Regions from separate parts of the Salimicrobium salexigens genome, predicted to be linked through region 1. Evidence: predicted binding sites of a transcription regulator. Region 1 holds the regulator's gene; each other region holds the start of a gene.

Region 1 (10,897 bases):
AAGGAGTATGTTGTATAACAGAATTGACCAAAGAGTCAATTCCATGGTCAAAGACGGACTTCCGGGAGAAGTCAGCAATCTGCTGGAAAAATATCCGAAAGAGACCCAGGCGATGAAAGCTATCGGTTACAAAGAAATGATCCCTTATCTGGAGGGGGGGGAGGAGTTGGAGGAAGCGGTAGCACTTCTGCAGAGAAACTCAAGGAGATACGCCAAACGACAGTATACGTATTTCAAAAATAAGCTTCCCGTAGATTGGTATGAAGTGACCGAGGAGAATTTTGCAGAAAAAGTTTCTTTAATTTTGTCAGATTTAGAAGGATTTTTGATGTTGCCGGAGAAATAAACTGTTAAGCTAGAGAGATAGAATGGAGGAGGATCATTTTATGAGCCAGACAGTGAATATTCAGGATAATTACTTGAATCAGTTGCGTAAGGATAAGATTCCATTGACGCTGTTCCTGCTGAACGGTTTCCAGTTAAAGGGAACTATTAAAGCTTTCGATAACTTTACAGTGCTCGTTGAAACTGAAGGGAAGCAGCAGTTGATCTTCAAACATGCGATTTCCACTTTTTCTCCGAATAAAAATGTTACATTAGAAGACATGTAAACCGGGCGCTTTTGGCCCGGTTTTATTATTGAAAAAAGTCTGCCTTTCGAACTTAATTTGCTTCCTTTTTCCCTGATGATACAGTATGAGAGGATATCAGGCAGAAAGAATCCGTTCCCGGAGGGATGAAATCGGTCCACAGCGGGAAGACTGCAGTAATAAAGACTTTTATTAAAGGGGGATGCTTATCTTTGGATAAAGAGAAGGCGTTGATTTTAGCAAGAAAAGACCCGAGAAAAAAAGAAACATTCGATTATTCACTGGAAGAACTGAAAGATTTAACAAAAACTGCCGGGGGCGAAGTTGTGAGTGTACTTGTCCAGCAGCTGGAAAAACCTCATAAAGCTCATTATCTTGGCGACGGGAAGCTGGAAGAAGCGAGAGGTGTTATAGAGGAAGATGATATTGAACTGGTAATCATCAATGATGAACTGTCACCGACTCAGCTCCGAAACATTACGAACCGACTGGAAGTCAGAGTAATAGACAGAAGCCAGCTGATTCTGGACATTTTTGCATATAGGGCCAAAACTAAAGAAGGTAAACTGCAGGTGGAACTTGCCCAGTTACAATACCTCCTCCCGAGACTGTCGGGTCAGGGCGTTCAGTTGTCGAGACTTGGAGGCGGAATAGGTACGCGAGGCCCTGGGGAAACGAAGCTGGAAACGGACCGCCGCCACATCAGAAGGAGGATCCGTGATGTAAGGACGAGACTCGATCAGGTCGTGGAGCACAGGAAGCAATACAGAGAACGAAGGAAAGAGAACAGTGCGTTTCAGGTGGCGATCGTCGGATATACGAACGCCGGAAAGACGACCTTTTTCAATAAAATAACTTCCGCCGATTCTCTGCAGGAGGATAAGCTGTTCGCTACACTCGATCCGTTGACGCGGCAGACCCAGCTCCCATCGGGGCTCGAAGTTCTCATGTCCGATACGGTAGGTTTCATACAGCACCTGCCTACAACATTGATTGCCGCCTTCCGTTCCACTCTCGAAGAAGTGACGGAAGCCGACTTCATTCTGCACATCGTGGATGCCTCGGCCTCCGATCATGACCAGCATGAAAAAACGGTCCTCTCTCTTCTTGAAGAACTTGGAGCCGAGAATTTGCCACGGCTTACCGTTTATAATAAGCAGGATAAGGTGGAGGGACCATTTACACCGATGGAAAAGCCGTCGGTCCAGACTTCCTTTAAAGATGACAGAGGAGTCGGGGACGTATTATCGGCAATTGAAGAAGTACTATCGGAAAACTGGGATCCCTACCATACGTATGTGAAAGCGGAAGAAGGTAAATTCTTAAAAACACTGGAGCTTAACACGCTCGTTTACGTACGCGACTTCCTTGAAGAGCGCGGGGAGTACGTAGTGCACGGATATATTGACCCTCTGCACCCTTTGAGGGATAAAGTAATACCGAAGGAGCATAAAGATGAATGATATTGTGAATATAGAAGAGGAAGTCCGTCCTTACAAAGAAAAGATCGAGGACGTTGTGCTGCATAATCAGGAAAAAGTGCTGGATGCTTTTCAAAATCAGAACGTAGCGGATCGTCATTTCCATTCGGAGACAGGCTATGGCTATGACGATGAAGGAAGAGATACGCTCGAAGGAGTTTATGCGGAAATATTCGGAGCTGAAGATGCGCTTGTCAGACCTCAGCTCGTTTCGGGTACCCATGCGATTTCCACCGCTTTTTTCGGTGTTCTCCGTCCGGGGGATGAGCTTCTGTATGTGACGGGCGAACCCTATGACACTCTCCGTGAAGTAATTGTACCTGCCGGGGAAGGAGCAGACCACGGATCCCTGCACGACTTCGGCATCAGTTATCGTGCCTTACCTTTAAAAGAAGGGGAGGTGGATGCAGAGCGTTTCCGGGAAGTCATCACTTCACGAACGAAAATGGTAGCCATCCAGAGGTCCAAGGGGTATGCAGACAGACCTTCTTTTACTATTGAGGATATTGAAGGAATGGTAAAGGAAATAAAAACAGTGAAACCTGATGCGATTGTTTTTGTGGACAATTGTTACGGGGAATTTGTAGAGAAAGCGGAACCACTGGAAGCGGGAGCCGATCTGATCGCAGGCTCCCTCATCAAGAACCCCGGCGGCGGTATTGTACGTACGGGCGGATACATAGCCGGGCGGAAAGAACTGATTACTGCCTGTGCACACCGGCTGACGGCTCCAGGACTCGGCAAGGAAATGGGTGCCACGCTTTCCGTTCTGCAGGAGATGTACCAGGGTATATTCATCGCCCCCCACGTAGTCGGGGAAGCTCTGAAAGGAGCGGTTTACACGGCGAAATATCTGGATAGTTACGGATTCCGGACAAAACCGTCCTATGATGAATACCGTACGGACCTGATTCAGACAGTGTACTTCGACAATGCGGAGCAGATGGTCGATTTCTGCCGGGAGATCCAGAAAGCTTCACCGGTAAATGCCTTCGCCCTTCCGGAACCGGGCCCGCTTCCGGGATATGATTCCGACGTCATTATGGCGGCCGGCACGTTTATTCAGGGTGCGAGCCTTGAACTGACAGCAGACGGCCCGCTCCGGCCTCCCTACATGGCTTTTGTCCAGGGAGGACTAACGGCGGAACACGTGAAAATAGCAGTGCGGCGTGCCGTAAATGCTGTTACGTCATAGGGAACTACGAAAGGAAGCCGGAATACTCCGGCTTTTTTCATGTCAACTTTCCTGACATCGCTTGACAATTGTTTGTTTTGAATTATAATAATAGTAAGAATTCTTGGAGGGGGTGGCAGAAGTGAGTGATGAAGTACGACGTTCCATGCCGCTGTTTTCTATGGGAATCGTCCAATCCCTTACTGCCCTCACTCCGAGGCAAATTCGTTATTACGAGCAGAATGGGCTGGTGACTCCGGCCCGTTCCAAAGGGAATCAGCGACTGTTTTCGTTTAATGATGTAGACCGGCTTCTTGAGATTAAATCACTTGTAGAAAAAGGGGTCAATCTTGCGGGTATCAGGCAGGTGTTCGATTTGAAACAGGAAACGCCCCGCCCTGATTACAAACCCGGGGAAGTACAGGAAGTCTACCATCAGCTCAGCGAAAAAGAGTTACGGAAAATGCTTCGTAAGGAAATTGAGAATGATGCAGGAAAAGGAAATTTTGGACTCAGACAGGGAGAATTATCAAGATTCTTTCACTAAATTATGGGAGGCACACGCATGGGCTTAACAAGAGAAGAAATTTACAAGAAGATCGAGGAAGAGAACGTCAAATTCATCCGTCTGCAGTTTACGGATATGCTCGGTATTATTAAAAACGTGGAGATCCCGTTCAGTCAGCTCGACAAAGCTCTGGATGGAGTGATGATGTTCGACGGTTCTTCCATTGAAGGATTCGTACGAATCGAGGAGTCCGATATGTATCTGGTACCGGATTTCGATTCTTTTCTCGTACTTCCATGGACTTCCGAGAAAGGGAAAGTGGCACGATTCATCTGTGACATTTACAACACGGATGGTACTCCATTCGAAGGGTGCCCCCGCTATAACCTGAAGCGCAACCTGAAAAGAATGGAAGAGCTCGGTTTCTCCGCTTTTAACCTTGGTACCGAACCGGAATTTTTCCTGTTCAAGATGGATGAAAACATGAATCCTACCCTTGAACTGAACGATAAAGGCGGCTACTTCGACCTTGCTCCGACCGACCTCGGGGAGAACTGTCGACGGGATATCGTACTGGAGCTTGAGGAGATGGGTTTCGAAATTGAAGCTTCCCACCACGAAGTCGCTCCCGGGCAGCATGAAATCGACTTCAAATATTCGGAAGCAGTGAAGCACTGTGACGATATCCAGACGTTTAAACTCGTTGTTAAAACCATCGCCCGTAAACACGGTCTGCATGCAACGTTTATGCCTAAACCTCTCTTCGGAGTGAACGGTTCCGGTATGCACGCAAACATGTCTCTGTTCACGGAAGAAGGAAATGCTTTCTTCGATGAGAACGGCAAAGAACAGCTCTCGGATGTAGCTTACCAGTTTACTGCCGGTATTCTGAAGCATGCCATGGCTTTCACGGCAATAACCAACCCGATAGTGAATTCCTATAAGCGTCTCGTTCCGGGATACGAAGCTCCTTCTTATGTAGCCTGGTCGTCCCAGAACAGAAGTCCGCTCATCCGCGTTCCGACGTCCCGTGGAGTGAGTACACGTATCGAAGTACGCAGTGTCGATCCGGCTGCCAACCCGTATATGGGGATGGCCGCTCTGCTTGCTGCGGGTCTCGACGGTATCGAGAACAAACTGGAGGTACCTGAACCGGTGGATCGCAACATTTACGTGATGGATGAGGAAGAGCGCAGAGAAGCGGGAGTGACCGATCTTCCGGCTACACTGTATGATGCACTTCAGGAACTTAAGAAGAATGATGTGATGGTGAAGGCGTTGGGCGAACACCTGTATGAGCACTTTATCGAAGCGAAAGAAATCGAGTGGAACATGTTCCGTACCCAGGTACACCCTTGGGAGAGGGAGCAGTATCTGCAGACGTATTAATGGGAACCTCTCTCAGGGGAATTTCCGTTGAGAACGTTTAGATTTACATGACCATAAAACCATAAAACTAAATTAAAAATCCTCCATTACCGGCCGGTAATGGAGGATTTTTAAGTGTATACAGGGGGAGCGGTTCAGTGTACGTTCCTGAATAAGCCGACCACTTTTCCGAGAATGGTGACGTCATCGAGAAGGATAGGCTCCATGGAGGAGTTTTCCGGCTGAAGGCGTACGTGATCCGCTTCTTTGAAGAATCGCTTCACTGTAGCTTCACCCTCGTCTGTCATACCGACAACGATATCTCCGTTTTGAGCGGTGTTCTGCTTACGGACGATTACCTTGTCTCCGTCAAGAACGCCGGCTTCTATCATACTTTCTCCCTGGATGACGAGTATGAAAGTATCTTCCTCCGTGCTGCTTATCGTATCCGGCACCGGAAGATATTCTTCGATGTTCTCTACTGCAGTTATAGGAACACCGGCGGTTACTTTACCGATCACGGGAGCGAACGTCGCTTCCCCTTTAGGGATTTTAGTACCTTCCTCCAGGTCTATCACTTCGATCGCCCGCGGTTTCGTCGGGTCTCTCCGAATGAAACCTTTCTTTTCCAGTCTCGCGAGGTGGCCGTGTACGGTAGAACTGGAAGCAAGACCTACGTACTTACCGATTTCCCTGACGGACGGGGGATATCCTTTGTCGATCACTTCCTGTTTTATGAAATTCAATATTTCCTGCTGTCGTTTGGATAGGTTAGTCATAATGTCACATCCTGTATAGAAAATTTATTACATATATTGTAGCACGTAGGATGCCGGAATACAAACAGGCGTTCGAACTTTTGTGTTGACAGGAACAATAGTTCGTATATAATGATATTTACACGAACATAAGTTCTAAGGAACAATAGTTCTATCGGGAGGTATTCCATGTTTCATAAATTATCCAAGCAGGATCTTACTCATATCGTTCTGTTCATTCTGAGTCTGGTTTTCCTATACATTGCAATGGTTTCCAGTGTTTAAATCCTGTATCATTTCTCTGTGGGAGAGGTGGTAAGGATGAAAGCGGTCTTGTATTGCAGAGTAAGTACGGAAAAAGAAACCCAGGTTACGTCTATACAGAGACAGAAGGAAGAACTTAAAAAACTTGCGGAGAACCATAGTATGGATATTGTGGAAGTTATCGAAGAAAAAGCCAGCGGGTACTCCATCGAAAGGGAAGGTATACTTCGTGCACTTGATATTTTCTCCTCGAAAAAAGCGGAAGCACTCCTGATTCAGGATGAGACGAGACTCGGCAGGGGGAACACGAAGATCGCCCTTTTACACCAGCTCGAAAAGCTCGATGTGACGATCTATACGGTGACGGGGAGCGGGGAAATGGAGATTTCCGAGTCTGATTCCATGGTTCTGCAGATCGTCGGAGTGGTGGAAGAGTATCAGCGTTATCTTCATAACATGAAAATTCGACGAGGGATGAAAAAAGCGGTGGAAGATGGTTATGACCCTTCCAAAAATTTGAAGAACATCGACCAGGCCAGGGGGCGGGAACGTATTGATTTCCCTGTGACGGAAGTGGCACGTCTCCGGGAAAAGAAGCTCACGTTTCAGGAAATTGCGGCTACTCTCCGCGGTATGGGGTATGATGTCTCCAAAGCGACGGTGCATCGCAGATATAAAGAAAGCCAAACATTTGAAAATGAAAATACGTCGCGTTATCATAAGTAAAGATAATACCCTTCAGTATATACAGGGTAAGTAAAGAGGTGACAAAACATGTTGGCACAACACAAGCTTGATCGTATAAACGCTTTAGCTAATAAGAAAAAAGAGCAGGGCCTTTCTTCTGAAGAGCAGAACGAACAGCATGAATTGCGTCAGGAATATTTACAGAACGTGAGAAAATCTTTTAAGAACCATTTAAAAGGCATGACGGTCATCGATCCGGAAGGACAGGACGTTACCCCGGAGAAAGTGAAACGTATGCAGCAGAATGAGAAAAAACATTAAAAACCTGCGGGAATCGCAGGTTTTTTGTGTGAAAGCGGTTTACTGACTTGCTACGAAACCTATTTCATTATAGGATTATACTTGTTACATATTCCGCATCAGAAAGGGGAATGGCATTGACTAAAGATATTGAACAGAAGTCTATTAATACTATTCGTACACTGACGATCGACGCAGTGGAAAAAGCGAGTTCGGGGCATCCTGGTATGCCGATGGGCACGGCGCCTATGGCTTACAAACTCTGGACGGAGTATATGGAGCACAACCCGAAGAACTCCGACTGGTTCAACCGTGATCGGTTTGTACTCTCGGCAGGCCACGGATCCATGTTGCAGTACAGTCTGCTTCATCTTTCCGGATATGACGTAACGATGGATGATATCAAAAATTTCCGCCAGTGGGACTCCAAAACGCCCGGACATCCGGAAGTGGGGCATACGCATGGCGTGGAAGCGACGACCGGACCGCTCGGCCAGGGTATTGCCATGGCTACCGGGTTCGCGATGGCGGAAGCCCATCTTTCGGCCAACTACAATACAGATAAACATTCAATCATTGATCATAATACGTATGTCATCTGCAGTGATGGAGACCTTATGGAAGGTGTATCTCAGGAATCCGCGTCTCTTGCGGGTCACCTCGGTCTCGGAAAACTCATAGTACTATATGATTCCAATGACATCTCTCTTGACGGGGAGCTGAACCGTGCGTTCAGTGAAAGCGTAGAGAAGAGATACGAAGCCTATGGCTGGCAGGTTCTGCGTGTAGAAGACGGAAATGATACGAAAGCTATCACCGATGCACTCGATAAAGCGAAGAAAAATACCGAACAGCCGACGATGATCGAAGTGAAAACCGTCATCGGCTACGGTGCACCGAACAAATCGGGTAAAGCGGATGCGCACGGAGCACCTCTTGGGGAAGACGAAGTGCAGCAGACGAAAGACTACTATGGCTGGGAATATGAAGAAACGTTCTATGTGCCTGATGAAGTTTATGAAGACTTCCAGGAAAAGATCCAAAAACGCGGGGAGAAGAAAGAGGAAGAATGGAATAAGCAGTTCGAAGAATACAGAAAAGCTAACCCTGAGCTGGCCGAAGAACTTGAAAAAGCCATCAAAGGTGAACTTCCGGAAGATTGGGAGCAGGTTCTCCCTGCTTACGACACGTCCAGTGACAAAGCGGCCACCCGTGCAACGTCCGGGGAAGCGATCAACGCTCTTTCCGATAAAATCCCTTACTTCTTCGGCGGAAGTGCCGACCTTGCAGGTTCCAACAAGACGACGGTCAAGGCGCAGGAAGACTTTTCAAAAAATAACTATGCAGGAAGAAACATCTGGTTCGGTGTCCGTGAACACGCTATGGCAGCGGCTCTGAACGGAATGGCTTTACACGGAGGCCTTAAAGTATACGGAGGCACATTCTTCGTTTTCAGTGACTACCTGCGCCCGTCTCTCCGTTTGTCAGCTATTCAGAATCTTCCGGTGAATTATGTGTTCACGCATGACTCTATTGCTGTAGGGGAAGACGGCCCGACTCACGAACCTGTAGAACATCTGGCTGCACTTCGGGCTATTCCGAACCTCTCGGTCATTCGTCCGGCAGACGGGAACGAATCCAGTGCGGCGTGGAGACTGGCACTGGAATCCACGTCCAACCCGACAGCTCTCGTGTTGACCAGGCAGGGACTGCCGACGCTGGAAGGGACGAAAGAGAAAGCTTATGAAGGTGTGAAAAAAGGAGCTTACGTACTCAGTGACTCCGACAAAGACACACCGGATACCATTCTTCTGGCTTCCGGATCGGAAGTGCAGCTGGCTATGGCAGCCAAAGAAGAGCTTAAGAGCAAAGGCGTAGATGCCCGCGTTGTCAGCATGGCTTCCTTCGATCGTTTCGAAGCTCAGAATGATGCCTATAAAGAAGAAGTATTGCCGAACAGTGTACGTAATCGCGTAGCTATTGAAATGGCTTCTTCCTTTGGCTGGGAGCGTTTCGTCGGTCTTGACGGTAAAGTAGTGGGTATTGACCGCTTCGGAGCTTCGGCACCTGGAGCGACCGTTATTGAAAACTTCGGTTTTACTGTCGAAAATGTTGTGAAGCACGTAGAAAGCTATGTGAAGTAGGACAAGAATCGGGGACTTCGGAAAACTATCCGGAGTTCCTGTTTATTACATAAGGCTCTTCACTTCCGCAGTTTTAAGGGCGGAAGACTTAGCCGGTGTCCGAGGTCTTGAGTTTTAAGCCCGGAGGAACGATATGGTATAATACAGGTAGAGAAACGTTGGGGAACAGCAGTCCGGCAACGGGTCCCGGGTACAGTTTTGAAATTTTTCAAACGTGATCGGCGGGTGCCGGAAATTATGATCGAAACTATTGAGTCATAAATATTGTGTACATCTGTTCACCCGTCTATTGTAATCCCCGTTTCAATTTACTATACTGTTATGGGATATATTATGAAAGGGGAAACTTATTATGGAATTAGGAATTATATGGATTATTCTGATTGCATTAGTCGCGTTAATAGCAGGAGCGGCTTTAGGCTTTTTCATCGCCAGAAAATATATGATGAATTATTTGAAGAAAAACCCTCCAATCAATGAACAGATGCTGCGGACACTGATGATGCAAATGGGTCAGAAACCCTCACAGAAGAAGATCAACCAGATGATGAAACAGATGAACAACCAGATGGACAAGTAAGCGCCGCTCCATCTTCCCTGCCTGTCCTGCCGGTTATCCGGTATGGCGGGCAGGTTTTTTTGTGTTTTGTCAGAGAAGACGCTGGCAAGTAACATAAATTACATTTAAATGTCTTCTTGAGGGGGATGGAGGGGAAATCAGTGGAGACTTATGATGGGACATCCTTCGAAAAAGAATAGATCCTTAAAAGAAATCGAAGGATTTTTCACAAAAGCTTACGAAGATATGTTTTCTAACGAAGAACAGCTTACTGATACACTCCTTCAGGGGATTATCTCTCCTTATGTGCATGATCGGGGGAAACTGAGTCTTTTTCAGCAGAAATAAAAACATTCGTCTAAATGCTCGGTGGATAAAACTGACAGGGCCCAAATGAGGGTTCTGCCTGTTTTATGGTTTTCGTTAAACTGGAGGATAGTGATAAAAAATGAAGAAGGTATCTCTGCTTTTCAAATAAAGGGTGTGGTATGATACACCTGTAAAGTTTCAAACTGAAGCGGGATGATGCCTGCATCTCCAATGACATTGTTGACGTTTTCGGAAACTACGTAAAGGAGGAATCCGGATGGAACTGTATTTCTCGCGCAACACATCTCCTTTGTCCCGACTGATTCAGTATTTCACGAAAGGAAAGTGGAGTCATAACGCTATTAAAGTGGGGGATTACCACATTATCGATTCCCGTTTTCCGGGAGGCGTCCGGATAAGGCACTTTGATTTGAAAGATTACAAAGTACTCGAAGTGGAAGGAGACCCGCGTAAAGCTCTGAAACACATTGAAAAACGCTACGATCTCAGACTGTTTTTCTGGTACGGCATTAAATACGGAAAACCATGGAACGATCCGAACCAGATGATTTGCAGTGAACTGATCGCGGAAGCCTCCAATGATGAGAACTTACGTGGTAAAACACCAAGCGAACAGTACAGATATCTCAAAAACAGTGAAAAAGTGATCAAAGATACGAAGCGTTAACATTCTAACTTGAAACTTAGTAGCAACTCCGAAATATTAAAAAAACAATTATTAACGATGTCGTTCG
Region 2 (10,897 bases), on a different contig from region 1:
AAGTCCGAAGGAAACAAGTATCCTGTTCTCATCTTCAAGTGGCACCAGGTCGGCGACCGTTCCTATAGCTACAAGATCGAGCAGGTGAACCGGCTTCTCTTCCAGAAGAGCGTGGGCGAATTTGAACGCCACCCCGACTCCTGCCAGTTCCTGAAAAGGATACTGGAGAGAAGTTTTCGGATGCAGAATCGCAAATGCCTCAGGCAGTTCGTTCTGAACTTCGTGGTGATCCGTAATAATGAGATCGATCCCCAATTCTTTTGCAACTTTCGCTTCTTCCACAGCGGCTATACCATTGTCCACTGTAATTATAAGCGTGTATCCCTGTGCGGAGGCCCATCTGAATGCATTTTCGTTTGGACCGTATCCTTCCGTAAACCTGTTAGGAATATAAAAGTCGCATTCCGCTCCGAGCGATCGCAGACACTCCATCATTAACGCTGTCGAACTGACACCGTCCGCGTCATAATCCCCGAAAATCAGAATGGGCTCTCCGTAATGGATAGCCTCTTTGACCCGGTTCACAGCTTTCCGCATTCCGTTTATGAGAAAAGGATCATGTAAATCAGCAAGCGCCGGGTGCAAAAACCTGCTTCTTTCCTCTTCCGTATGCAAGCCGCGCTGCTCCAATAATTCATTTATCAATTCCTGCCTATTGGCAGAATCCGAACTGTATGTAAAATCCCATTTCATTTTACTTTTTAACATAACGACACCCCTGACCCGTTAATTATACTAAAGGCCGGGGGTGTGAACAACCATATTACCTGTCCTTATGTTTATCCGGGTTATCGTCCAAGTCTTTATCCTCATCTTTCTCATTAGCGGTTGGCTCTTCCGGTGCATTCTCCGTGTCATTTTGCATTTTTTTCTCCAGAGAACGGTAATTCTGTTTCAGCCGGAAATACCGGAGTGAGCCCACGGAAGCAGTTATAATTCCACCCATCAGTACGGAGATGAGGATCACAAGTATGAGGGGAGCCTCTCCGGAGCCGAATAAATAATCCACTTGCACAGGGTCCACGTTAATGACTGCAAATATAGCTACTAAAAGAGCAAATATAATGGCCAGTATAATGTAAGTCTGTCCCTTCACGACAGCCACCTCCTTTCCTCTGTAGTATACCCCCACGGAAAGTGATTCAATCAAAAAACAGGTAAGCCCGGCCCTCCTTTTTCCAGCGAATAGAAAGAGTAAGTGTCATCTGTCGGCTTTCCTTCCTTTCGTAAGCTGTGAAACGGAACGAAGGTAACGTTTATGCCGGAATCGTGACATTCACCGCTCCTTCATACCTCTCAACGTCACGAAAAGAACGTTATCCTTACCTTCGCATCTGAAGGGAAGGATAACAGGCTCGCTCCGGGCAGAGGTGCCCAATCCATCTCCCCCTTACTCGTAAAAAATACAAAAACCGAACACAAGGGTCCGGTTTTTGTTATCTGCTATTCAATTGTGCCGAAAACTTTTCGTTATTATACCTGCGGTCCGTTCGTTTTCTTCTTCTCAGAGTACTCGATCGGTTTCTTCTCGATCGTACGTCCTCTCATTACCAGCCAGAGCTGTGCGGCAATAAAGAGTGAAGAGTACGTACCGGCTACGAGTCCTACTACGAGAGCAAATCCGAAATTCGTTATAGAGGAAGCACCGAACAAAAAGATCATCAATGCTGCAAACACTACAGTGATTACAGTATTGAAACTTCTTGCAAGCGTCTGCATCAGACTTTCGTTTACCACTTTCGCCAGTTCACCGAAGGTCTTCACTTTCCGCTTAAGTTTCAAGTTTTCGCGTATCCTGTCGAAAGTGACGATCGTATCATTGACGGAATACCCGACGATTGCCAGAATGGCGGCAATTATCGTTATATCGAATTCAAGCCTGGTTATGCTGAATAGAGCTATGATAAAGAAAGCATCGTGCAGCAGGGCCAGAATTGCCGTGAGTGCAAAAAAGAACTCGAATCGGATCGTAACATAAATAACGATTCCTATAGAGGCATAGAGAACAGCCAGAGCTGCGTTCTTGGCAAGTTCCTGACCCACTATCGGAGATACAGTACTTACGTTAGGCGTGTTACCGTATTTTTCTTCAAAATGGTCCTGAATTTCTCCTACCTTATCTTTTGGAAGAACCGTTTCGAACCGGGCCACAGCAATCTCGTCGTTGTCCCCTGAAATCACTATCTGTTTCGGCGTGACGCCGAATTCTTCCTCGAGCGTCTCTTCCACCTGGGGAGATTTGATATTGCCATCGGAAAGAATAGACACTCTGGATCCGCTTGTGAAGTCAATCCCTAAGTTAAGTTTGAATATCATAAGCGCGATACCGCCGGAGGCGATCAGTATAATCGAAATTGCAAAGAATCGCTTCCGTAACCCTGCAAAATCGAAAGTTTTACCTTTTACAGTTGTATTCACCGGGGTCGTATCATTAATATCCTGGATTTGTGAAGGCTTCACCCCGAACCAGCCGGGACGTTTATTCAGCAGACGGCTGTGAATCCACAGACCCATGAAAAGGCGGGTACCGAAAACGGCGGTGATGAAGCTTACCAGTATGCTCACTATCAGCATCGTAGCGAACCCTTTTACGGAACTCGTTCCGAATATAAACAATACGCCTGCAGCTATCAGTGTTGTTATGTTCGCATCAAGGATAGTCGCAAGAGATCGCTTATTCCCCGATTTGAAAGCGGACATTACCGATTTACCGGATTTCAGTTCTTCTTTGATACGTTCATACGTTATGATGTTCGCATCTACAGCCATACCTACTCCCAAAATAAGAGCGGCTATCCCGGGCAGTGTCAGCACCCCGTTCATGAGTTCGAACACTACAAGAATAAGGTATATATATACGGAAAGTGTGACTGCTGCAATAATCCCCGGAAAACGGTAGTAGGCAATCATGTAAAGGAAGATTAGCGCAATACCTATCGCTCCGGCAATAACGGTTTTATTCATCGCCTGCTCCCCGAACTGTGCTCCTACGGACGTCGAGTACATTTCTTCGAGGTTCACCGGAAGCGATCCGGCGTTCAGCATGTCGGCCAGCTGTTTGGCTGATTCCACCGTAAAGTTCCCGTCAATCTGGACGTCCGTGCTTCTGATCGGCTCATCATTATTAAATCCGAGAGCGGAAATATATGCCGGATCTTCTTTGCCGTACTCTTCCGGGAACGTCGTCTCGGATTCGTTATAGTCGAGCCAGATGACCATCATACGGTCGTCATACGGAGTCTCCGGATCCTGTTCCTTACTCGTAATAGTATCCGAAACTTCGTAAAATTCCTGGGCACTTTCCATTTTCACAGTAACCACAGGCTGGTTCGTGTTCGCATCAAATGACTGCTGGGCACTGCCCTCGACAATATCACTGCCATCAAGGTATTCATTGCCCTCTACGTCACGAAAAGACAGTTCGGCGGTCGTCGACAGTAATTCTCTCGCTTCCTGCTGATTATCGACACCCGCAAGCTGCACCCTTATCCTGTTGGGCTCTTCGATGTTAATATTTGCTTCACTGATACCAAGGGAGTCCACCCTTTCTGTCAGTGACTGCACAGTCGCTTCAAGTACTTGACGGTTGACTTCCTGTTCCTCATCAATCGGATCCACCTCATAGAGAATCTCGAATCCTCCCTGAAGGTCGAGTCCGAGCTTTATGTCTTTGGCGACACCCGTAACAGTCGTGCCTATCATCGTTCCAAGTAAAGCTACTATAAGAAAAAAGGCGACAATGCGACCTCGTTTTTTCATTTCCTTCGCTCCCCCTTATTGTCCCTCTTTTCAGGGACTCTTTCCTCTTGACGTCAATCATACGGGACTTCCTTTGAGTCACAAAAGCAGCCCCTGCTTGCATTGCATACCTTTTTCATCAATATATAATCACTGTTTCACCATTGCCTGCCCGTGCTTCAAAAGAGGGCAGGTAAGCACACACCCTCCCTGAAACGCGGAGGCGCCGGCCTATATGTACAAGCATATAATCTATTGTAGCGGAAAATCATTTCTTTGAGAAGATGAACAGGCTATTCAGTGAAAAACTGTACCGAATGGTCAGATTTTTACAGGTCAGTTTGAGTCGAAAGAATCCAAAAAAACCCTGCAAAAAACAAAGAGTGATTCCCGGCTCAATGCAGGAATCACTCTTTTTCCTCAGGTATTGATAAAAGACGGCTTGAAATAAGAGCCGTCTTTCGTTTCCCTAGGTCTTAGTCGTTCTTTCTTTCTCTGACTGATGAACGATCCATCTTCAACGAAGAGCCATCGTTAACCGTAACGACGACAGTGCCTTCGTCAAGCGCGTGGATCGTACCATGAATGCCGCCGATTGTAATAATTTCATCACCTTTTTGCAGTTCGGATTGCATCTGCTGCACTTTTTTTTGCTTTTTCTGTTGAGGACGAATCAGCAAAAAGTAAAAGATAACAAACATTAAAATAATAGGCAGTAGCCCTATCAATGTTTCCATCTCTGTCTTCCCCCCTAAAAGTTTTTCGCATCTGGCCTGTTGAAACCATATTGTTCAAAGAATTCTTCACGGAAATCTCCGAGTCTGTCTTCTTTAATGGCTTCTCGCACTTGCCTCATCAATTTTAACAGAAAATACAGGTTATGATAAGTAGTAAGTCTGATTCCGAACGTTTCATTGGATTTTACGAGGTGACGGATATAAGCTCTCGAATAGTTACGACACGTATGACAATCGCAATTTTCGTCGATCGGACCGAAATCACGGGCAAATTTAGCATTACGGACGACCAGACGTCCGTTAGACGTCATACAGGTACCGTTACGGGCTATGCGTGTCGGAAGCACACAGTCGAACATGTCGATCCCCCGTATTGCTCCATCCACCAGGGAATCAGGGGACCCTACGCCCATGAGATATCTCGGCTTATCTGAAGGCAACAAAGGTGTCGTCGATTCAAGCATCCTGTTCATTACATCTTTCGGTTCCCCGACCGACAGACCACCGATCGCATACCCCGGGAAGTCCAGCGATGTAAGATCACGCGCACTCTGTTTCCGCAGATCTTCGTATTCCCCGCCTTGAACGATACCGAACAGGCCCTGATCGTGAGGACGTTTATGAGCCGACAAGCAGCGCTCCGCCCAGCGGCTCGTCCTCTCCACGGAATCCTTCATATACTTGTGTTCTGCAGGGTAAGGCGGGCATTCATCAAATGCCATCATAATATCCGCGCCGAGCTGATTCTGTATGTGCATCGCTTTCTCCGGAGAAAGGAATAGCTTCTCCCCGCTTATATGGTTACGGAAATGAACGCCTTCCTCTTCGATTTTTCTCAGATCACTGAGACTGAACACCTGGAAACCTCCCGAATCTGTAAGGATAGAACCTTTCCAGTTCATAAATTTATGAAGGCCTCCGGCTTCTTCGACGATATCCGCTCCCGGACGCAGCCAGAGATGATAAGTGTTCGAAAGAATCATTCCCGCCCCCATGGACTCAAGCTCTTCCGGACTCATCGTCTTAACTGTCGCTAACGTACCTACAGGCATGAAGGCAGGGGTTTCGAACGTTCCGTGAGGAGTATGGACCTTCCCTAACCGTGCACCTGTCTGCTTACATGTTTTTATATGTTCATATGTTACTGCCATCTGTATCTTCCACTCCTACTTTAAAATTAGCATTGCATCCCCGAAACTGAAGAAACGGTACTTCTCCGTCACCGCCCGGCGGTAGGCTTCCAGTATGAAATCCCTGCCGGCAATAGCACTCACAAGCATGATCAGTGTCGACTTCGGAAGGTGGAAATTCGTCACGAGTCCATCGATTGATTCCACCTGATGCGGAGGATAGATGAAAATATCCGTCCACCCGCTCTCCCCCACAAATCGCTGATGTTCCCGGTAAATCGTCTCAAGCGTCCGGGTCGACGTCGTACCTACCGAAATGATGCGCCCGCCGTTTTCCTTTATACGATTAAGCGTCCCGGCTGACTCTTCCCCCAGGGTATAAAACTCTGCATGCATGTCATGTTCTTCGACGTTTTCCACACTCACCGGTCTGAACGTTCCGAGACCTACATGCAAAGTAAGATATACAAGTTCAACCCCCGACTCCTCCAATTCCCGGAGCAGCTTTTCCGTAAAATGAAGGCCGGCCGTGGGCGCGGCAGCCGATCCCTCTTCTTTTGCGTAAACCGTCTGGTAACGGTCACGGTCTTCCAGTTGCTCGGTGATGTACGGAGGAAGCGGCATTTCTCCGAGAGAATCCAGCACTTCAAGGAAGATGCCTTCGTATGAAAACTCGACGATTCTCCCGCCGTGCTCCAACTCTTTTGTACAAACGGCTTTCAGTCGTCCGTCGCCAAAGGTGAGTTCCGTACCTTCCTTCACTTTTTGGGCGGGCTTCATCAGTACTTCCCATTCGTCACCTTCGCGCTGGTGAAGAAGAAGCACTTCCACTTTTCCTCCCGTATCTTCTTTCACACCGTACAACCGCGCAGGAAGTACTTTTGTATCATTCAAAACGAGACAGTCTCCGGGATGGAGATAATCTTTCACATCCGAGAATACACGGTGCTCTATTTCTTCTGCTTCCGTGTTAAGAACCATAAGACGGGAAGAATCCCGATCCTTCAGTGGTGTCTGGGCGATGAGTTCTTCCGGCAGTTCAAAATCGTATTCATTGATATCTGTTGTCATTATCCTTCAACCTCACTTCAATCTGCTGACTATATAAAAAATTAAAGACAAAATAATACTTACGACGATTGACGTCATTATCGGAAAATAAAAAGTCGTATTTCCCTTCTTAAAAATCAGATCTCCCGGAAGTTTACCGATAAAGGCTCCGATGATTCCAAACAAAAGAAAAACGATGCCGATAATGATGAAGATTTTACTGAGCTCATTCATGATCCCCCGGGCATCTCCCGGTCAAAGTGCGTGTAAGTTTTAGGAGTAGCCGTCCGGCCCCTCGGCGTTCTCTGTATGTACCCTTTCTGCAACAGGAAAGGTTCATACACATCTTCGATAGTCTGAGATTCTTCCCCGATGGTGGCCGCCATCGTATCAACACCGACAGGCCCCCCGCGGAAAGAATCCATCAGCGCAAGAAGAAGCTTGTGATCGATATGATCCAGCCCGTCTTCATCCACCTGCAGCATACCGAGCGCTTCACGGGCAGTGGCAAGAGAAATTTCCCGTTCTCCTTTTACCTGGGCTATATCCCGTACGCGTTTCAGCAGACGGTTGGCAATCCTCGGTGTGCCCCGGGAGCGGCTGGCTATTTCGTCCGAGGCTTCTTCATCTATCGATACATTGAAAATTTCTGCCGTTCTTCTGATGATGTCGGAAAGAGCTTCGTTCGAATAGAATTCAAGTCGGCCGTGCACCCCGAACCGGTCACGGAGCGGAGCCGACAGCAGCCCTGCCCTGGTGGTGGCTCCCACGAGAGTGAACGGAGGCAGATCGAGACGGACGGATCTCGCGCTCGGACCGTTGCCGACCACAATATCAAGACAGAAGTCTTCCATTGCCGGGTACAGAACCTCTTCCACGGAACGCGGAAGGCGATGAATTTCGTCGATAAAAAGCACATCCCCCGCCTCAAGCGAAGAAAGGATGGCCGCAAGATCTCCGGCTCTTTCTACAGCCGGACCGGAAGTTGTCCGAAACTGTACTTCCATTTCGTTGGCGATTATGGAGGCAAGCGTTGTTTTACCAAGGCCCGGCGGCCCATAAAGCAACGTATGATCCAAAGGTTCTTCCCTCATTTTCGCAGCCTCTATAAATATACTGAGATTGTGTTTCGTTTTTTCCTGACCGATATATTGGGAGAGAAGTTCAGGTCTTAAACTTTGTTCGATTTCATCTTCTCTCCCCTGCTGTTCCCCGGAAATGATTCGATCTTCCATAGGATGTTGCTCCTTTCTATGTCTTCAGTAGTAACTGCAGTCCCTGTCTTACGTAATCATCCACCCGGTCCGCCTCCATCGTCTGAAGCTCGGGTTTTATCGACCTTAGTTCCTTATCCGAATAACCCAGAGCTTCCAGTGCCTCCAGTGCTTCCGCAATAAGCGACTGATCGGCTCTTGCTTTGGTATAGAAGATAGTCGCTTCATTTTCTTCCTCGGGCAGCCAGTCGACCAGTTTCCCTTTCAGATCCAGAATCATCTGTCTGGCGGTTTTCTTCCCGACCCCCGGAAATTTAGTCAGATATTTATCATCTTCCCGTTCAATGGCACTGATGAAATCCGATACGCTCACTCCGCCAAGAATGGCCAGCGCCCCCTTGGGACCGATTCCCGAAACGCTGAGCAGCCTGGCAAACAGACGTTTATCCTCTTTTTTCGGGAAGCCGAAAAGAATTTGAGCGTCTTCCCGCACATGATGGTATGTATATATTTTCACTTCTTCCCCGAGTTTCGTTTCAAAATAAAAAGGGTTGGCACAATAAACTTCATAGCCAAGACCTTGTACTTCCACATTAATGGTTTCTTCTTCTACCGCTGTCAATGTACCCTTAACGTATGCAATCATTCATTTCGCTCCATTCCTGCGTTGTCCCTGATATTATAACATACATACACACGTTCGTATCAGGAAAAGTGATGGCGTTGCCTCTATGATATTTCTATATAAAAAGAGTGGTTTCCTTTAAATGTAAAGAAAACCACTCTTTCCAACGACGAATTCAGGTCAGCTTCTCCAGTACTTCCTGATCGGCGTCAAGGTTATGCCAAATATCCTGAACGTCGTCATTATCTTCGAGCATATCAATGAGCTTAAGCATTTGTTCCACAGTCTCTTCCTCCTCCAGAGGGGTGTAAGTCTGAGGAATCATAGTCACTTCAGCTGTCTGCACAGGATAAGCTTCCAGCGCGTGTTTTACATTTTGAAAATTTTCGGGTTCCGTGTATATTTCAAAAAAGTCATCCGTAGTCTCAAGCTCATCTGCACCAGCTTCGATCGCTTCAAGCATAATATCATCCTCTTCCACTTCCGTGGCGGAGCGGTCGATGGTGATGAATCCTTTTCTGTCGAACATGAAGGAAACACACCCGTTTTCCCCCAAATTCCCTCCATGTTTACTGAAGGCGTGACGAACTTCGGGAGCCGTTCTGTTTTTGTTGTCTGTCAGTACGTTGACCATGACGGCGACCCCGCCGGGACCATATCCTTCATACACGACGTCTTCATATTCATTTCCGCCGACATCGCCTTTAGCCTTTTTCACGGCTCTGTCGATATTGTCCTTCGGCATATTATTCGATCTGGCTTTTTCTATAGCTAACCGCAAATCCGGGTTCATCTCCGGATCCGGATCTCCCTGTTTTGCAGCAACGAAGATTTGGCGAGCCAGCTTCTGGAAAAGTTTTCCCCGTTTCGCATCCTGTGCACCTTTACGATGTTTAATGTTACTCCATTTTGAATGACCGGCCATGGTGCATTCTCCTCTCCAAATCAAGTTTTTTCCTTTAATAACTATATCAAAATTCATTCCACTGTCAAAACTGTACACTTCTTCATTAAAAAACGTGCCTCGGAAGGCACGTTTTACTTCATTACGGGAGAAAAAGTTTCAATTTCATAACTTGGATACGTGCCGAGGACTTTAAGTCTGCAGCCAAGTGCTTCCAGTTCCTGCTGTACTCCCGGGAAGAGTACCTGATCATACGGCTGGTCCACGTCCACAAGGAAGAAATAATTGCCGAGACCCGTCTTCATAGGGCGTGACTCGATCTTCGACAGGTTCATCTTTCTCCAGGCAAAAGCAGCGAGAACCTGATGAAGTGCTCCAACGTAGTCCTGAGGGAGAGTAACCATTACGGTAGTTTTGTGTTTTTTCACAGGCTGATCTTTCACTTTCAACGTTTTCGGCTCTTTTTGCACTACGGCGAACCTGGTGTGATTGTTGTCATAATCATGAATGTTACCTTCCAGGATGTTCAGCCCGTTCATTTCGGCAGCCAGATGGTTACCGATAGCCGCTGCGTGCACACCTTTTTCCCTGACGATTTCGGCTGCCCGCCCCGTAGAAGCAGTATAATGGATTGCCGCTTCCGGATAATGTTTGTGTAAATACTGATGGCACTGGGCAATCGCATGACTGTGAGAATGAATTTCGGTTATGTCATGATCGTCATAATCCGGATGCGTCAGCAGGTGCTGGCGTATAGGAACAGTAAGCTCTGCTATGATCGCCTGGTTCACCTGATGAATCAAATAATCGATTGTAAGATGAACGGATCCTTCGATCGCATTTTCGAGCGGGACGACCCCCGTATCGATTTCTCCTGCTTCCACTGCATCGAGACAGGCAGGGATGGTATCAAAGCTTACAAACTCCCCGCCGTCGAACAAAGAATCCACCGCCATTTTCGTAAAAGTACCCTTTGGTCCCAGATACCCTATCTTTTGCGTCTCCATTCTATCACCCCTCCATTGTTAAGCACCGGAACTTAAAACTTCCACATTATCGACGAAGGAAAGTCCCTGCATATCCTGCATCAGACTGTTCATCTCCTCCGTCATTCCTGCCGTATTAAGCGACAGAGTAACGTTCGCTTTTCCCTGGATAGGAATCGTCTGGTGTATCGTGAGTACGTTGCATCCGAACCCGGCAGCTACTGCAAGCAGGTTCGAAAGACTCCCCTTCTGATCTTCCAGGTGAAAAAACAGTGTAACGATCTGTTCTTTTACCATCGTCTGGAATGGGTAAACAGCATCCTTGTATTTATAATAAGCGCTTCGTGATAAATCGACATCGCGGACAGCTTCGTATATGGACTCAGCTTTTCCGCGCTCGAGCATGGCTTTCACATCAAGTGTTTTTTTCATCGCTTCCGGAAGTATATCACTTCGTACCAGATAAAATTTCTCGCTGTAATCTGCCATGACTTCACCCCCGTTAACCGTCTA
Region 3 (10,897 bases), on a different contig from region 1:
TCTTGATGCAGAGTTATTCATCGGAATCCTCGGAGAGTTCCATCAGGTGCATCCGCGCATCACTTTCGAGCTGATTGAAAATGGCACGAAAAAAATCGAAGAGGATATCCTTAATGAGCACCTCGATGCAGGTATAGCCGTCCTTCCCCCGGAGGAAGAGGAATTCGACACCTTCTCTTTTATCAAAGAAGAGTTGAGAGCGGTCCTTCCCGCCTCCCACCCTCTGGCCGGAAGGAGAAGAATAGACCTGAAGGAACTGGAAAATGACGATTTCATCACTTTCAACAGAGATTTCGCCCTGTATGAGCGTATCCACGATGCATGCCTGTCGGCAGGGTTTGTTCCGAAAACTATTTCGGAGACGTCCCAATGGGATTTCATCGGTAAAATGATCACTTCAGGTCTCGGTATTTCCATATTGCCCTATAGTGTCGCTAATTTACTGAAAGAAGACCTCCGGCTCGTCAAGATCCGCAACCCTTCCCTCGAGTGGAACGTCGGTCTTATATGGAGAAAGAACCACTATTTATCTTACGCTACCAGAGAGTGGCTCCGTTTCACTCAGGAAAGACTTATCGAAAACTCCTCCTGAACATACGGTACATCTGACGGATAGGAAAGACATCGAATTGATTTCTCTCCTGTCCGTTTTTTCGTGCTCTAATTCATGGCTTTCATTCCTGACACGCATGGATGAAAACATTTTCATAGACAGCATCTATGTGACAGATGATATATTTCTATTTCACTTTCCCCCGGAAACGGGCGTACACTTGGTTTATCAACAATTTGACCAAACAGGAAAGAAGGAATGAATCATATGGAAACGAAACATCCAAAAGAAAGTTTAATCGTAAATACCGATCAGGTGATGATCAATGACCTGAATAATTATAATACACTTTTCGGCGGGACTCTTATGAAAAAATTGGACAATAACGCAACACTCTCCGCCCGCAGATATGCCCGGGCTAAAGAATGTGTCACTGCCTCGACGGATTCTATCGACTTTCTTCACCCGATACATCAGTCGGACTCTGTCTGTGTCGAATCATACGTTTCTTATACAGGCAACAAGTCGATGGAAATTTTCTGTAAAGTCATTGCGGAAGATATGATTACCGGAGAGCGTCGCATGGCGGCAACGGCATTCCTTACTTTCGTTGCCCTCGACGACAACAAAAAGCCGATAACCGTGCCTCGTCTCGTTCCGGAAACCGAAGAAGAAAAGTTTCTTTATGAATCCGGGAAAGAAAGAGCGGAACGCCGCCGTATAAGAAAACAGCACAGTAAGGAACTTACTGAAATAATCGGTCTCGAGAAACCATGGGAAAAAGGGGTGCACGTATAATGACACACATGGTGGCAGGATTGAACCAGTTATATAAAGTGAAAAGAGATGTTGACGACCTCCAGCGGGCCTATCCCGACCTTGGTGAACAGCTCGTACACGTAGTCAGCCTGACAAGACAACTGCAGTTGAAATACGGTTATATGGCATCTCTCATAAAGAATGAAGAACTGCCGAAATATGCCCCTAAATTTCTCCGTACTTCCATACTGAGTCTGTATCAGGAGGAAGTGCAGAAACTGAAGGAGCATCCTGACATCGACGAACTGAAACAGCTGCTGAAAAAATACGAAAACATCAGTGATTCCACTGTCTTCCTTATGATTCTCGGTGCCAAACCTGAACTGCTGCAGGGCTCCGTCATTATGAATTGATCTCCATCCGAAAAGCCCGGATCTCTCTTTGAGACCCGGGCTTTTCGCAACTCATTTTGTTTTATCTTTGGCAGGGACGCCGAAATCGAATTTGATATTGTAATCCTCATCCAGCGTCAGTGCTGTACTGAACGTTTTCTTATTTTTGCTTTTGAACCCTTTCAGCACTTTCGTTTTTTTCTTTTCACACAATGTTTTTATCATGTTTTCCGTAAGCGTTTTTCCAGCAAGACGTTTCGGGAAGGTTACTTTGCATCCATCTTTATAACCGGAACAGGCATAAAACTTATAACGGTCCACGATTGCCCCGGTCTTACAGGACGGGCAGGTGACGATGGGTTCGTTCCATTTCTTCTTCGTTTCTCCGATATCTCTCAGCTGGACTTTTTCAAGGGAGGAAGGAGCTTCTTTCATCAGCTTTCTGATGAACTTTTCCGTATTATCTATGAAGGTCTGTTTCGAACCTTCCCCCTCACCGATTTTCCGTAAGTACGCTTCCCATTTTGCAGTCATGGACGGACTGGATAGAAGCGTCCCTTCGATGGCCTCACACAGCATAATTCCTTTATCAGTAATGGCCACGTTGTTTTTCGTAACGGAAATATAATTCTGTTTCTTGATCGTCTCGATGATACCCGACCTGGTCGCTTCTGTACCTAGTCCTTCCACTTCTTTCAGTATTTCTACATCTTCCTCATCTTCCACCGTCTTTCCGGCAGTTTTCATCATCGTGATCAGCTGTCCTTCGGTATAAGGTTTTGGCGGCTGAGTCATACTTTCTTTTATATGGACCTCGGCTTCCGGTTCTTCCCCTTCTTTTACCTCCGGCAGCATTTCTTCTTTTCTCTTCTGTTTCGGAAACAGCTCTTTCCAGCCTGCATCCACTTCCCTTTTGCCTGTGGAAAAGAACACGAGGCCATGAACATCTGTATGAATTTTCGTTTCTTCATATACATGATTTCTATGAAACATACCGAGTGTCACAGCGAGCACTTCGTTGTAAATGTTCTTTTCTTCCCGGCTGAGTCCTTCCAGTTTCTTCGCCGTCGGGGTTGTTTTAGTCGGTATGATCGCATAGTGTTCTTCTACTTTCGCCCCGTTCACGTATCGTTTATCAGGCCTTAATGTAGCCGGTGTGAAGCTGCTTCCAAGTACTTGTTGATAATCATCCACCTTCTTCACTAAGTAATTGAACTCGCCCTGTGTGATGAAATTACAGTCCGTTCTCGGATAGGACAACAGTTTCTTCTCGTAAAGCTGCTGGGCGATTTTTAGGACTTTGGCAGGAGGGTATTTCCACATACGATTCGCCACGCTTTGAAGAGTGGATAAAGAATGTAGCTTAGGCGATCTGATACGCTTTTCCTTCTTGTCCACTTTCCGTACTGTACCTCTGTACGTATCTTCTTCTTTAAGACTGTGCTCCTCCATGAGCGCCTGCACTTTCGCTTTGTCTTTCTCCTTTATTTTGGCAAGACCTTTGTATGTCCCCTTCTTTGCCTTAAACGAGCCTTCTATCTGGTAGAAAGGTTCCGGAACGAATTCTTCGATTTCTTTGTGCCGCTGGTAAATAAGATAGACGGTCGGAGACTGGACCCGGCCGATGGATAAGTGACTGCCGAACCCTTTTTTCTGGAGATGCAGCGTAAAAAGCCGGCTTGCATTCATTCCGACGAGCCAGTCACTGATCTGTCTCGCTTTCGCTTCTTCAAACATACGTCTGTCTTTCTCATTATTCTGCAACTGACGGAACCCTTCCCTCACTTCGTCTTTCTCGAGGGAGTTGATCCACAGACGTTTCACAGGCTTTTTCACACCTATCAGTGTGTAGATACTGTAAAAAATATTCGATCCTTCCCGGTCCACATCGGCAGCATTCACAATGACATCCGCCTGCTTAAACAGCTGTTTCACCGCCTGGAACTGTTCCCACTTTCCTTTCGCCACTTTCTCCTGGAATATTTCCGGTACTATCGGCAGCTCCTCAAGCTTCCATTTCTTCCATTCTTTCCTGTAATCCTGCGGTTCTTTAAGTTCCACAAGATGGCCCACTCCCCACGTAATGGTGGCACCCTCCGGAAAAATGGGATCCGGTTTAAGCTGAATATGTGTTTTCGTTTTGGTTTGAACAGAAAAAGCTTCCGCGTACGCTTTCGCCTGGGAAGGTTTTTCCGCTAAAATGACGACTTTAGTCATCGGCCGGTCACGTCCTTTCTTTTCTAAAGATATCTTCTTTCCGTTAAAAAATCAAGAACGTACGTTTGCAGGAATATTGGTTGGACGGGTCGAAATAAAAAAGCTGCCGGAAAGATCCGGCAAGCTCATTATAGTGACCCGCTTCTATATACATCCGCGACCAGATCGGCCTGGGGATAGTCGTTCTCATACAATTTATTCACTGCTTCTTCAACGTCATAAGAAACTTTGCGGAGTTCCATACTGTTTTCGCTCACTATCAGATAAGAAGCACGTGGATCGTTATCGAACGGTAAGCCGACACTGCCGGTATTCGCAATCACTTTTCCCTCGAGAGGACGTACATAAGGCAAGTGAATATGGCCATACAGATAAACATCGGCTTCTTTCTTATCGAAATATTCTTCTTTCACCTGCTCTTCGGGAGTATCGGGTTTCACTACATCAAACAGGCTGTCCGGCGTCGCATGAACGCAGTATACGTCCTTCTCACCGATTGTTTCCGTTACACTTTCCGGCAAGTTTTTAAGATAGGAGATATCATCTTCCGTAAGCTTATCCGCCACCCATTCTCTTTCTTCCCTCATCATTTTAATATTCTTCTCCGGCACTTCTCCGTCCCGCACGCCGCGGGTAATCCAGGCGTCTGCATTACCTTTGATGACCGGAGCATCGAGATTTCGTATAAGATCCAGCGACTTCTTCGGTTCCGGGCCCCGGTAACAGAGATCTCCGAGGACTACCACACGGTCTGCCTCCTGACGTTTTATATCTTCCAGTACCGCTTGCAGTGCTGTAGCGTTTCCGTGAATGTCTGCAATGAATGCCGTTTTCATAAGAAACTCCTTTCTCTCTTCTTCGCCACTTATTTTATGAAAGAACAGGTACTATCATAGTCCCCTTCGTTCGCAATAAAAGTTTAATTAAATTGCAGAAAACCTTTGAGAGATGAGGGAATACTGAAGCGACTCTGTTTTCATTTTTCGTATAATACTATTGCGAAACTGTACTATCACTTTGGGCCCGCCCAACGTCGTGCAACACTGTGTTTCAATTTCTTTCAATACTGACGGCTAAATCATTCCTTACTTTAGCACAATAATTCACGCTCTCTCCTTCTTCATTTGAGCATGTTTCTCCCCCCACTCATGCATCGCCTCCAGAATCGGCTGCAACTCTTTACCATACTCGGTAATCGAATACTCCACTTTCGGCGGAACCTCCGGATAGACTTTCCTGTCCACAATCCCTTCCGCTTCCAATTCTCTCAATTGCTTCGTCAGCATCTTCTGAGTAATTTCGGGGATTTCCCGCTTCAATTCACTGAACCTCTGTGTTCCTTCTTTCATCAGATGGAGCAGAATAATCGGTTTCCATTTCCCCACCAATATCCCGATAGCTTCCTGGACCTGACATTGATCCGGTTTAATATGTTCGTTCATCGCTGTGCCCTCCATAGGTATCATCAATGATACTATCTTACTTGAAAGTACGTACTTCTCATTCATTCTGTTATCCCTCATACTAACATTAGAAACATGAAAAGAGAAAGGTGAGTTTTTGATGAAATATGGATTGGACCCTTCGAATGGATTAGAATTCGGATTATATACTCTCGGTGATCATTTGCCGAACCCGTCGACCGGCGAGCGTATCCCGGCGTCCCAACGACTCAACGAAATCATTGAATTATCACAGCTTGCCGAACAGGCGGGTATCGACTTTTTCAGTGTCGGAGAGAGTCACCAGGACTATTTCACGACCCAGGCACACTCCGTAGTGCTCGGCGCCATCGCTCAGGCAACGGAAAAAATAAAAATAGCCAGTTCCTCCACGATTATAAGTACCCTCGATCCGGTGCGTGTCTTCGAAGATTTCGCAACGATCGACTTGATTTCAGGTGGACGTACCGAACTGATTGCGGGGAGAGCCTCCCGCACCGGAAACTTCGAGCTCCTCGGTTACAGCCTGAAAGATTATGAGGAACTTTACGAAGAAAAATTCAATCTTCTGCGTCAAATCAATGAACAGGAAGTGCTTAACTGGAGCGGGAATTTCCGTGCCCCACTTAGAGATGCACACATTCTCCCACGCCCGATGCACGGGGAACTTCCAATCTGGCGTGCCGTCGGCGGACACCCGGCAAGTGCGATGAAAGCCGGGTACGAAGGCGTGCCGATGTTCTTTGCCGCGCTTGGAGGTCCTGTCTCCACTTTCAAAAATACCGTGGACACCTTCCGACAGGCAGCGGCTCAGGGCGGCCACAACCCGGATGAACTCCCGGTCTCTATGGCAGGGTTTTTCTATCCTGGCGAAACGACGCAGGAAGCGTTACGCGAATCGTATCCATTTTTCAACGAAGGCATGAAGAAAACGAACGGACACGGTTTCTCGAAGCAGATGTTTGCCCAAGGTGCAGATCCCAGAAGCGTAATGAACGTCGGAAGTCCGCAGCAAATCATCGAAAAAATCCTTTACCAGCACGAAACATTCGGTCATCAGCGTTACATTGCGCAAATGGACTTCGGTGGCGTCCCATTTGAAAAATTGAAGAAAAACATCGACATGATCGGTGAAAAGATTCTTCCGGAAGTGAAGAAACATACCAAAAAGTGAGGAGGAGTTCGGATGCAAATTGTAGGTCTCGCCGGCTCCAAAGTCGGCTCTAAAACGAGAACAGCGATGGATTATGTGAAAGAATCAGTGGAACGTCAGTATCCGGACCATACGTTCACCCTGATCGATCTCGGTGATAACGATGTCGAGTTCAGTGACGGGAGAAACTATCTGGACTATAAAGGAGACACGGGATACGTTGCGCAAACAATTATGGAAGCGGACGCTGTCCTCATCGGCACTCCTATCTTTCAGGCGTCGATTCCAGCTACACTTAAAAACATTTTCGACCTTCTTCCTCAGGACGGACTAGAAGGGAAAATCGTCAGCATATACGCTACCGCAGGATCGGACAAACACTTTCTGATTCCGGAACAGCAGCTGAAGCCGATTCTTGGCTATATGAAAGCGCAGATTGTGCAGACGTACGTATTCCTGAACGACGAAGATTTTCTCAATAAGAAAATTATCAGTGATGATGTTTTCTTCCGACTCGACCGTCTCGTCGAAGATACCATGGTGCTCACAGAAACATACCGCCAAATCAGGGAAGCGGAGGATGCAAAATACGACTTTTGAATAGGAAAAACGACCAGACGCTTAGCCTGGTCGTTTTTTATCCTGATTCAGAGGAAAGTCCAATCATTAATCAGAAGGAACCGCCCCTTCACAGGAACGGTTCCTCCTCTAAACTATTCTTCACCTGAACTGTCCGAGCTATTCTCTCCTTCGGAAGATCCGTCATTCTCCCCGCCATTCTGATTCTCGGGGTTCTGCTGCCCGGTTCCGCCGGAGTTCTGGGAACTTTGAAGCTTGGACTGGATTTCTTCCATGATACGTCCTGCTTCTTCATAATTCCCGTCAGACATCTGCTGCTGATACTGACCGAAAAGGTCCGAGATTTCCTGCAGCGTTTCATTCGTCTCCAACCCGGAGGACTGACCTTCTCCCTGACCGTCTTCTCCGCCCTCTTCCGGTGCTTCGACTTCCGGATCGATGCGGGAAAGGAGAACTTCCAGAGCCTTATCGAAGGTAGGTTCCATAACAATCTGATCCTGGTAGGCGACAATAACCTGTTTCACTTCAGGCAGGGACGTCTCGTTGGAGGACTCGATATATACAGGTTCTGCATAAAGGACCGTATCTTCAATCGGCAGTACAAGCAGGTTACCCCTGATGACCTCCGAGCCGCCCTGGGACCACAGATTCAACTGCTGGGAAATGTTACTGTCCTGATTGATCCGGTTTTCGATCTGTTGCGGACCGTATACATTTTCCTGCTTCGGAAACTCATACACGACTTTCTCCCCGTAGTGCTCGCCATCATTCCTGACACCCATCCAGGCGATCATATTCTGCCGGTTTCTCGGTGTAAACGGAGTCATCAGAACGAATTCTTCTTCCTCGGCTTCAGGCAGACGCATCGTAACGTAATAAGGTTCCATCGTTATATCTTCGTTGAAGTATTTCTCCGTAGGTATTTCCCAGTAGTCCTCACGATTATAAAATACTTCCAAATTCGTCATATGGTAGGTCTGATACATTTGTGCCTGGGTCTTGAAGAGATCGATCGGGTAGCGGAAGTGGCTTTTCACATCTTCCGGTATCTCCTCAGTAAACAGATCAGGGAAAATCTGTTGATACGTCTGGAGGAGAGGCTCCTCGGGATTCACTGCATAATAGTCCACTTCTCCCGTGTAAGCATCCACCGTCACTTTAACGGAATTCCTGATGTAACTGTTATCTCCGGAGTACGGTTCCGAATAAGGATAATTCTCTTCTGTGACGTAGGCATCAATCATCCAGTCCATCGTGCCATCTTCGCGTATGAAAATATAAGGGTCTTCGTCATAAGTGAGGAACGGAGCAATACGTTCCACCCTGTCCATAATGTTCCGTGTCTGGAGAATTTTGGAGTCTCCTGTCACCTGATCGGAGACGAACATCCGGAATGATCCTTCATTAATCGCAAACAGGGCCCGGTTGATGCCGGAGAGCGGTACTCCGCTGTCTGCTTCAAATGTACTGGACATGTTCTCATCCCCAGCAGGGTAGTCGAACTCCTCGACGCCACTGTTGACGATGACAGAATCATAGTCTTCCTCTCCGAAATACACCTGTGGACGTTTTACTTCCGGTTTACCTTCAGGCGGGAGGTTTTCCACCATATACTCGGGCTGACCCTGAGGCGTGATTTCATTGACGTTACTCATGGAAATGCCGTAGCCGTGGGTGTAACGTAAGTTCTGGTTGACCCACGTCTTCGCTTGCGAAGGCAGATCCTCCGTATTCAGTTCCCGCGCTCCGAGGAATACCTGTTCATACTCCCCGTCCACGTTGTACCTGTCGATATCAATATCATTGAACTCGTAATAAGTACGGAATGTCTGCAGCTGATTATATACGCTCAAAATCGGCCGTGCATCATTGATACGTACGTTATTGATTGTGTCCTGATTCCTCTCCACCATGGACTGATTCAGGGAATCAGCTCCAGGGTGCTGCTCTTCGCTCATGTTTTCAAGATCATAAGCCGTTCTCGTCATCGAGAGATTTTCTTCCAGATAAGGGCTTTCTTTTGAAAATTCGTTTGGTGAAACGACAAAGTTCTGTACGATCATGGAAGTTCCCTGAGCGAGAACACCTACGGCTATATAAAGGATGATCGGTGCTATCATCGACTTCCATCTTCCCCGGAACAGAGCTATGATGACCCATATAGTTCCGAGGAGCGCGACTCCCGCCATCACGTAGGAGGCAGGATTGTTGACGACATCATCTGTGTAGCTCAGTCCGTGTACCACACTCTCCTGCACTACGTTCACCTGGTTGGTGAGAAGGGAACGGAAAGGTTCGAGTACGTGCTGGACGGCAAGAAGAATTCCGATGAGCGCCAGCGTTATACCCATGTGCATCTGCGCTTTCCTGTTCATCCGGTACATATTGTAGACAGAATAGAATCCAATCTCCACAAGGAAGAAAAAGATTGCAAGTCCCAGAACGATAGAAAGAACAAATTCGATGAATGGTAATACGAACATATAGAAGGATACATCCCGGTCAAAATGGGGGTCTTTCACTCCGAATGATTCGTAGTTGAGAAACTTCAGCCACGGTTCCCAGCCTACGCCCTGTACAAGCACACTTCCGAGCAGACCGACGATAATCGCAATTACAAGCGTCAAAAGGCGACTCTGCTTCTTGTTATTGATGAAAGGCGGAAGCTGTCCCGCGGTGAAATGTCCGACATAGACGTTACGTATCCAGCTCAACGTCATGTAAGTAAATATAGCAAATAAAATGAAACCGACGACTCCAAGCATGAGCTTGCTCGTCAGAATTGTCATGTAGGAATCCTGGTACCCCACGCTCCCCATCCATATGTAATCGGTGATCCAGTTAAAAGATATAAGTACAATGAACGCAAGGATGAACAGGACCGTGAAGATTTTCCCGAGCCATCCACCGGCTTTGTTCAGTTTCTGTTTTTGCGCAGCCGTCAGATTCTTTGTCTTTTTCGGTTTAATATCCAATAATAACTCCTCCTTTCTTCTACTATATATCTACGCCCTTTACGTATAAAAAGTTTCACGAAAAAGGGCACTTCTGATAAAAATAGTTCGGTGAATCCATTCTGTCTTCAAAACTCTGATGAAAAATGGGCGTTGTCGCAGGCGACACCGGGGGGTTCAGCCATGTCCAGTCCCCTGTAACCTGCCGGTTCTGTTTATGCTCATTCCTCTGGAAGACCTGAAACTGCCAGGCCGCCGTATGATGGTCAACGAGAGAGACCCCGTCCTGCTGGAAAGAGTATAGTACAGCCTGATTCAACTCCAGAAGCGCCCGATCCTTCCACAAAGAAGAATTCCGATTTGTATCAAGGCCCATCTTTTCAGCTACTACAGGAAGAAGATTGTAACGGAAATCATCCGCAAAGTTTCTTGCTCCTATCTCCGTTTCCATATACCAGCCGTTAAACGGGGCACATGTGTAATCGACCCCTCCTATCTCAAGCCGCATATCAGAAATTATCGGTACGGCATACCAACGCAGGTTCAGTTCCCGAAACCACTCATATTCCGGATGCCTGAGCGGTATCTCTAAAATAATGTCTTCAGGTACATCATACCACACGGGCTCGCGGTCATCGATGTGGAAGATATGGGGCAAAATATCGAAAGGAGTCCCAGCCCCTTCCCAACCCATATCCAGTGCCTTCTTCGTAAGTGCCACCGAATCCGGATCCCCGATGATGCCCTCGTCCGTTTCGTATCCGGCATAGCGAAGCAGCTGGTGGTTCCAGATTTTCACTTCCCCCTCGTCAGTTTTCGGCTTGAAAATACTGATGGTGGACTGGATC

The links. Region 1 encodes LexA, which represses DNA repair genes until DNA is damaged. Its sites were predicted from a motif close to CGAACATATGTTCG; they were not measured.
Region 2: a site for LexA is predicted at 8,559-8,572, ahead of ruvA (Holliday junction branch migration protein RuvA). Genes of this name have one in related genera too.
Region 3: a site for LexA is predicted at 3,976-3,989, ahead of BW931_RS01595 (type IA DNA topoisomerase). Genes of this name have one in related genera too.

What each region holds. Positions count from the first base shown of each region.
Region 1 is NZ_FTOK01000003.1:185,007-195,903, forward strand. Features, by position in the region: gene miaA (tRNA (adenosine(37)-N6)-dimethylallyltransferase MiaA) at 1-346, shown strand, start outside; gene hfq (RNA chaperone Hfq) at 387-611, shown strand; gene hflX (GTPase HflX) at 803-2,053, shown strand; gene BW931_RS05090 (methionine gamma-lyase family protein) at 2,046-3,266, shown strand; gene BW931_RS05095 (MerR family transcriptional regulator) at 3,388-3,792, shown strand; gene glnA (type I glutamate--ammonia ligase) at 3,811-5,142, shown strand; gene lexA (transcriptional repressor LexA) at 5,277-5,900, opposite strand; gene BW931_RS05110 (YneB family resolvase-like protein) at 6,201-6,869, shown strand; gene BW931_RS05115 (DUF896 domain-containing protein) at 6,918-7,151, shown strand; gene tkt (transketolase) at 7,262-9,274, shown strand; gene BW931_RS05125 (YneF family protein) at 9,627-9,854, shown strand; gene BW931_RS05130 (hypothetical protein) at 10,005-10,181, shown strand; gene BW931_RS05135 (hypothetical protein) at 10,420-10,830, shown strand.
Region 2 is NZ_FTOK01000002.1:114,727-125,623, reverse strand. Features, by position in the region: gene recJ (single-stranded-DNA-specific exonuclease RecJ) at 1-708, opposite strand, end outside; gene BW931_RS02840 (LapA family protein) at 764-1,096, opposite strand; gene secDF (protein translocase subunit SecDF) at 1,474-3,759, opposite strand; gene yajC (preprotein translocase subunit YajC) at 4,215-4,475, opposite strand; gene tgt (tRNA guanosine(34) transglycosylase Tgt) at 4,490-5,626, opposite strand; gene queA (tRNA preQ1(34) S-adenosylmethionine ribosyltransferase-isomerase QueA) at 5,642-6,676, opposite strand; gene BW931_RS02815 (DUF2905 domain-containing protein) at 6,689-6,889, opposite strand; gene ruvB (Holliday junction branch migration DNA helicase RuvB) at 6,886-7,890, opposite strand; gene ruvA (Holliday junction branch migration protein RuvA) at 7,907-8,515, opposite strand; gene BW931_RS02800 (YebC/PmpR family DNA-binding transcriptional regulator) at 8,670-9,419, opposite strand; gene pheA (prephenate dehydratase) at 9,533-10,405, opposite strand; gene BW931_RS02790 (ACT domain-containing protein) at 10,424-10,873, opposite strand; gene obgE (GTPase ObgE) at 10,887-10,897, opposite strand, start outside.
Region 3 is NZ_FTOK01000001.1:307,889-318,785, reverse strand. Features, by position in the region: gene BW931_RS01610 (LysR family transcriptional regulator) at 1-592, shown strand, start outside; gene BW931_RS01605 (acyl-CoA thioesterase) at 821-1,351, shown strand; gene BW931_RS01600 (hypothetical protein) at 1,351-1,725, shown strand; gene BW931_RS01595 (type IA DNA topoisomerase) at 1,777-3,921, opposite strand; gene BW931_RS01590 (metallophosphoesterase family protein) at 4,050-4,757, opposite strand; gene BW931_RS01585 (winged helix-turn-helix transcriptional regulator) at 5,025-5,363, opposite strand; gene BW931_RS01580 (LLM class flavin-dependent oxidoreductase) at 5,485-6,537, shown strand; gene BW931_RS01575 (NADPH-dependent FMN reductase) at 6,550-7,116, shown strand; gene BW931_RS01570 (UPF0182 family membrane protein) at 7,230-10,070, opposite strand; gene BW931_RS01565 (nitric oxide synthase oxygenase) at 10,126-10,897, opposite strand, start outside.